Regions from separate parts of the Apilactobacillus pseudapinorum genome, predicted to be linked through region 1. Evidence: riboswitches for the same ligand, from Rfam matches in the RefSeq annotation. Region 1 holds a riboswitch; the other holds the start of a gene.

Region 1 (3,424 bases):
TCAATGTTAATACCATTAAATGGTTCATCTAATAATAATAATGAATGACCCATCAAGACCATTGAGATAATTTGAAGACGTTTCTTTTGGCCATCACTTAATGAGTAAATGACGCGGTCTTTCAAATCAGCTAAGCCTAATTCTTGTAGATAATGATTAATTTCATCTTCTGTTAAAAATTGGTTAATCGCATTTTTGATCGATAGGTTAATCTCATCTTCGACAGTAATTTTAATAAATTGTTTGTTGGATTCTTGGAAAATTAAACCAACTTGGGTTAAATACTTATTCAAACGAATCTTATTAATTGATTTATCGTTGAATAAAATATCACCAGTAAATTGATGTTGCTTGATTAATGTTTTAAATAAACTAGATTTACCACAACCATTAGGGCCGGTAATTAAAGTAGTGGCTTGTTTGTCAATTGGTAAGGTTAAATTATCAATTAGTTCCATGTCATGATTGTGGATAGAAACAGATTGTAGTTTTAAGATTTCTCCACCAACTGGATGATGCTTGCATGGACGTTTACTAGCTTGGTTAAATTGTTCAAACAATTTAGTGACTAGTGCTTTATCCATTGGCGCAAATTCCTGGTTAGTTTCATTAAAACCAATAAATTGATCTACAAAATGTTCATACCCAGATAAATCATGATCAATTCCAATGATAATTTTATCTTGTTGTTTTAATTGGTTCAGTAGTTTGATTAGTTCAAATCGAGAATCAATATCAACATTGGCAAACGGTTCATCTAACAAAATGACCGGCGCATCAATTGCGACAACAATACTTAGCGCCACCTTTTGCTTTTCTCCACCTGATAGCGTTTTAAAACTTCTATTCTTTAGATGGCTCGAGTTAGTAAAAGATAACGCTTCATCAATTCTTTGTTCCATTTCTTCCGGCTTTAGTTGAAGATTTTCGAGGGTGAAGATAAATTCATCTAAAACCGTTGCCATACAAAATTGTTGTGATGGATCTTGGAACATCATTGCGATTGTTTGTCTTAACTCACGTTGAGATAAATCAAAAAGATTGTGTTCGTTAAAATTGATAAAGCCTTCGATTGTACCGTTGTTATATTGTGGATAAAAACCTGCGATAGTTTTTAAAAGAGTTGATTTACCGGATCCAGACGGACTATAAATCAAGCTCATTTGACCAGCATTAAAATCCAAACTAACCCCTTTAAAAGTTGGGTTTTGTGCATCAGCGTACTGATAAGCCAAATGATTTATGTTTAAAGTATTCAAAATTGACACTCCTGATGATTACTTGATAACGTGACTTTTTTCTAGCATGTTTGCTACTAATTTTGATAAAACGCCACCAAAGATGAAGATTGATAATAGGCGTGCAAAGAATAATAGGATGAGCATGTTAACTGAATATGCGTTGTAACCACTCTTGAACCAGTCCCAGATAAATGTAATAACAGTAGTTGAGATAGTAGTTGCGGAAACCCCAATCCAGTCAAAATGTTTGTATTTTGTTGCTACGAAACCAACTTCTGTAGCGATACCTTGTTCGATTCCTGAGATGACAGCACCGACACCCCATTGTCCACCTAAGAACATTTCCACGATTGCACCAATAACTTCAGCTAAGAAAGGTGCACCAGGGCGTTTAAAGATGAAGCCAGCTAAAGGAGCAGCCATAATCCAAAGACCAAGAAGTAAGTCGTTAGCTAATGGTGCTAATCCAGATGGAGTAAGTGCTAGGCTTAGTGCGTTGTATAGGAATCCTGTGGCAAAGAAGATAATTCCACAGATAATTGAGATTAATGTAAGTAAAATGATGTTTCTAAGTGACCATGTGTTTTTCATAGTTTCCTCCAGAAAAAAAGACCCCAAACTATTATTAGTCTGGAGTCCAATTTATTTTATGTTTAAAAAATAAAAGGGTTGTTTTCCTTCGCAGGGATTATCCTGAATCAGGTACAATGGGTGTTTTCTCAGCCATAACGGCACCCCAAACATTAATTATCAATTTACCACAACTATACTATTATCCAAAATTAAAAGCAAGTTCAATTTTAAAGTGTTGTTGAATCCGTGATTTCATGGTACTTTAATAGGGTACATAATTAGACTGGAAGTATTATTTAAATGAAAAAATCAGTAAAAAGATTAACAATCATTTTCGTAGCAGCGATTGGAATCGGCATTTATGAACAATTCGGGAATCCATTCTACGCAGTAAAGCAAGTTTACGAAAAATATGAAACTAAAAAAGAAGAATATCAACCTAACTACAATACAGATAAACAAACTTATAGCAAAGATTTAATTAAGGCAAGTAACAACCAATTCGGTAATGCCAGTGCTGTAGTGGCGCTGGATGCGACTAACAATAAATTCGTCTACATGCAAAATGCAGATCAAAAAATTAAAGTCGCATCATTAGCGAAGTTGATGACATTGTATCTAACAATTCAAAAAGCTGAAAAGACGAAGGGCTGGAATCAAATTGTAAACACTGACGATGATGGCCTACGCCGTTTAGGGGAAGATAGTGAATTAGGCGGTTTTAGATTTAAGAAGGGCCACAAGTATACTGTTAGAGATTTATATAAGGCGGCGTTGGTTGAATCATCCAATAATTCAGCAATCGCGCTAGGTAATTGGGTTGCAGGGAATAATGTTAAGTTTATCAAGATGATGAATGAGCAAGCCAAAGCATGGCACCTAAACGCTACTTTCGTTTCTTCATCGGGACTAGAAAATAGTGATTTGAAAAAATTCGGTTACGCTCAAGTAGGCGGTAGTGATGCCGCTAACATGGTTTCTGCTAGAAGTTTAGCCGAAATCGCTGATCACGTCTTAAGTGTCTACCCACAAGTAGTGGATGATGCCAAACAAACCACTGAAACTGTTGATGGTCAGACTTTAATCAATGAAAATAGCTTATTACCAAATAAACCGTTCTATGACCCAAGCTTACATGTTGATGGCTTAAAGACTGGTTATACGGTTGCAGCGGGACTATGTTTAGTGGCCACTGCGCAAAAGCCTGGTAAAGATCGACTAGTGACAGTAACCGTTAATGATTACACCGAATTTTCTGATACAGCAGCACTAATTAAATTAGTTAATAGTAAGTCAAAGTACTTTAATTAATGGTTTCTATAAGAATTTGGTAGATGTGTTACAATAGTGTATGATAGATAATATATTGGATTACTATAAAAAGGAGTAGATTTATGAAATCGGCCTGGAATATAGTTGGCCTCCTTCTTTGGATTATATTACTAGCATATGCTATTTTTATTATTTATAACATCGCGGTTCGAAGAAGTAGGTTAATCATAAATGGGCACTACGACTTTTCACTTAGCCATCTTGTTAAGACCACGATCCAGATTGTGATCTTGTTCATTGGGGTGGGATTTATGTCATTTGAATCTTTCCATACAAAT
Region 2 (3,424 bases), on a different contig from region 1:
AAAACTATCGCCGTTTTCTAACAGAACATAGTCTTCAATCAAATCACCACTTTGGTGCCCACCTTTAATAATGACGTTCTTAGCGCCGAGTTGTTGAATAAAACTAGCAGCATCAATTACATCATCTTTAGTTTCAATCGGTTTGTTATACATAATTTGGGCTTCCGGTAGATTAGGCGTCACGATATCAGCCAATGGCAATAAGTCATTGATAATGGCGTGAATTCCTTGATCATCTAATAAGCGGGCACCACCTTTGGCGACCATTACAGGGTCAACCACTAGGGGATGGATATTATGTTTTTTAACGTTTCTAACTACAGCGCCCACTCTGATTTGGTCAAATAACGCCCCAGTCTTGGCTGCCTTAATATCGAAGTCATCAAATAAAGAATCGAATTGCGCATCTATCATTTCGACGTCAGTGGGTTGCACCATTTGCACCCCGAGTGTGTTTTGTGCAGTTAAACCAACAACAACGTTAGTGGCGAAGACGTGGTTTTCTTGCATGGTCTTAATGTCAGCTTGCATTCCGGCACCACCACCAGAATCTGATCCGGCGATGGTTAGGGTTTGGGGAACTTCTTTACTATGCATTCTTGTCACCTTCAATCACGTCAGCAAAACGCCAACCTTCTTGATAGAAAGCTTGTTGCCAGAATTCCCATTCTAGTTCAGTACTCTTTAAGAAGTATTGTTTAGCTTCGTTTAAGTCGTCCTCACTTAAGTTGGTAGCTAAGTCGTCAACCATATTGAATAAACGACGGGTTAAATCACCATCACTGGCTTCACCGTCATCCATATAGAAATCAATCCAACTCTTGAACTTGTTAGCGTCAGTGTTTTTACCTAATGCGGTAATTTGTTTGGCGATTTCATTGTATGTCCAAGGACAAGGTAGTAATGCACAAATGATGTTGATTAATTTACCTGATTGAACGGCACGATACATATGTGATTGGTATAAGTATGCCTTAGGACTAGGGGTAGCGTGTTGAAGTGATTCGTATTCCACACCTGCGATATCACAGAAAACGTGATGCGGGTGGATTTCACTATTTAAAATAAAATTGATGTTTTCCGCAAAGAATCGCATATCATCGCGATCATTTAAAAGTGGGATGATGCTAGCGTAAATCTTGATAAATTCTGACAAGTATTGAAAATCCTGTTCGACGTAGAATTTTAGTGCGGCATCATCGACGTGTCCGTTACCGATACCTTGAACGAAGGGATGATCGTAAATAGCCTGTAAGATTGGATCAGCCGCTTTAGTTAATTGATGAGAAAACATGTATGTAAAACCTCCAGAATGCTGCCGAAAATAAAAATACCCTCCTACGCGAGAGTAGAAGGGTACACTTGTAATTTGTTTAATTATTTACAATTGGAGTGCGCCAGACTTCCTTCGCTAGTGTTAACTAGATCAGGTTCAATGGGTATTATCTCAGCCTTGCGGCACCCCAGTGGACAGCAGTTATTTATTTAATTCATATAATAGTATATCGAATTATCGATATTCGGTAAACCACTAGTTTTATAAAATCCGAATATAAATAAAGTTAACTCCGTGAATTGTTCGCTAATTATGTTCGCTAATTATATAGTAGGAATTCGAAATGTAATTGATTTAAATTATCAATAGAAATTGCGAATTCTAATGGATGGGTAGCATTAAGGCTTGCTCCAAGGAAGTTTGCGGTGTGACCCCAACCTGAATCGGCATCATCAAACATCATCGATGCAGTTGATCCATAGATATTTTCTTTGATATTAGCAATGCTATTCTTCTTACCTAATGTGCTTCCGGCCCAATTTTCAGCCCATCCGTTTGAGTTATATTGACCAAATACACTTTTTAGTACGTTTAAGTCGTGATCATTTTGTGTATCAATGTCCCATTTATCTGCGCTATAGCCATTCGCAATTTGGGTTGCGGCTGCTAGTGCGCGGTCGGTTACGATTAATTTTGCTGGGGCTTGATTGTTACTTAATTTTTGACTAAGTTGATTAATTAAATCAGCAGTGTATTGAGAGAGTTCTCTTTGGGTATTGGTATCTAGATTTGTAGGGTTAGCCATTCTTTTAGTGTCACTTGTTTTAGGGTGGAATACATTAACTTTATGGCTTTTCTTGATGAAGTCATTGCTGTAGTTGTCAGCTTGTTCGAATTGGTTAGTACTACTGTTAAAGCTGAATAAGAAACCAGCTGGTGCAACTAATTTATCTGATGCGTTAGCAGTAGGGTGCTTACTGGCACCATATCCGAAAGCATCAACTGAAGAATAGGTAGAGACTTTCTTCTTACTTTTCTTTTTAGCGTGCTTTTTGATAACCACTTTTTTGTGGGTGGTTTTATGACTCGCATAAGCAGTATTTGAACTAGAGTATGAAGAGAAACTTAATGAAAGTACCATAATCATAATCATGTTGATAATGGCAAAACGACTAATTCTGTGCATTTCATACACTCCTTTGTTATTGATGATTTTATGCTACCACAAACGTGATTAGTTAATTCTTAAGAATTGGTAAAAAATTAATTATGTATAGCAACTACATTATGATTGTGCTTTAATTAAATAAAGTAGATTATTGTTACTGATTACGATAGAGGGGTTTAAGATATGAAAAAAAGAATAATGGTTGCTGCACTAAGTGCATTGATAATTCTTCAAGTTATTGTACTTACCAACGTGACAGCTAGTGCCGCTAAAGTTCACAGCGGTCTTCCTAGATTTGCTCGTGGTTATTGGGCATCTAAGAATTTGGTGAAGTACCACAAGTACCGTAACTTTAAGTTGTCTAAGGACACCTTTGCGATTGATGGTATCGATATGGAAGGTGTTAATTACTCATATCTGAAGAGAAACGATACGCATGCTGGATACAGTTTAGGAACCATTATGTACAGCAGCTTTAAGAAAATCGGTAATAATAAGTATCATATCTATGCTAAAAAACAATCTCCTCTTAACTATGCTGATGCTGCTGAAATTACAGCAGTCGGTAAGCACAAAATTAAAGTTAAACTATTCAAAAAAGGCCACCGCAATTTCGGTGGATCCAACTATACTTTGTACAAAATCAATAAACACAGTTACAGTCAACTAGCGAAAAAAGACTAATCATATACAAGGTTTATGTAAAGCTATATAATGATATCAAGATCATGCAAGGGAGTATCTTTTAATATATGCGTAAAGTCAAAAAAGCAATTATTATCACCACCACATCATTAGTTGCGGTATTGGCATTAAATGCCTGTGGCCAAACTAATGCCCAAACTACTAATAATAAAACTACTACTACTAAAGTAGCTAAAGCTAAACAAGTGGGTGTGCATCCATCACCTAATGCATGGAAACGCTCATCAGAAAACAAACCATATCCTAATATGACACTAAAGAACCATAACTGGTTC

The links. Region 1 has a riboswitch for thiamine pyrophosphate ahead of ABWU86_RS02140 (ECF transporter S component). Riboswitches for the same ligand answer to the same signal wherever they lie in the genome.
Region 2: it holds a riboswitch for thiamine pyrophosphate, as region 1 does, so the genes downstream of both, tenA (thiaminase II) here and ABWU86_RS02140 (ECF transporter S component) in region 1, are expected to answer to the same signal.

What each region holds. Positions count from the first base shown of each region.
Region 1 is NZ_BAABVU010000012.1:140,766-144,189, reverse strand. It holds gene ABWU86_RS02145 (ABC transporter ATP-binding protein) at 1-1,259, opposite strand, end outside; gene ABWU86_RS02140 (ECF transporter S component) at 1,278-1,832, opposite strand; TPP riboswitch at 1,899-1,990, opposite strand; gene ABWU86_RS02135 (D-alanyl-D-alanine carboxypeptidase family protein) at 2,115-3,125, shown strand; gene ABWU86_RS02130 (LVIS_2131 family protein) at 3,209-3,424, shown strand, end outside.
Region 2 is NZ_BAABVU010000037.1:3,125-6,548, reverse strand. It holds gene thiD (bifunctional hydroxymethylpyrimidine kinase/phosphomethylpyrimidine kinase) at 1-597, opposite strand, end outside; gene tenA (thiaminase II) at 590-1,294, opposite strand; TPP riboswitch at 1,387-1,476, opposite strand; gene ABWU86_RS06320 (SEC10/PgrA surface exclusion domain-containing protein) at 1,596-2,462, opposite strand; gene ABWU86_RS06315 (hypothetical protein) at 2,628-3,128, shown strand; gene ABWU86_RS06310 (L,D-transpeptidase) at 3,197-3,424, shown strand, end outside.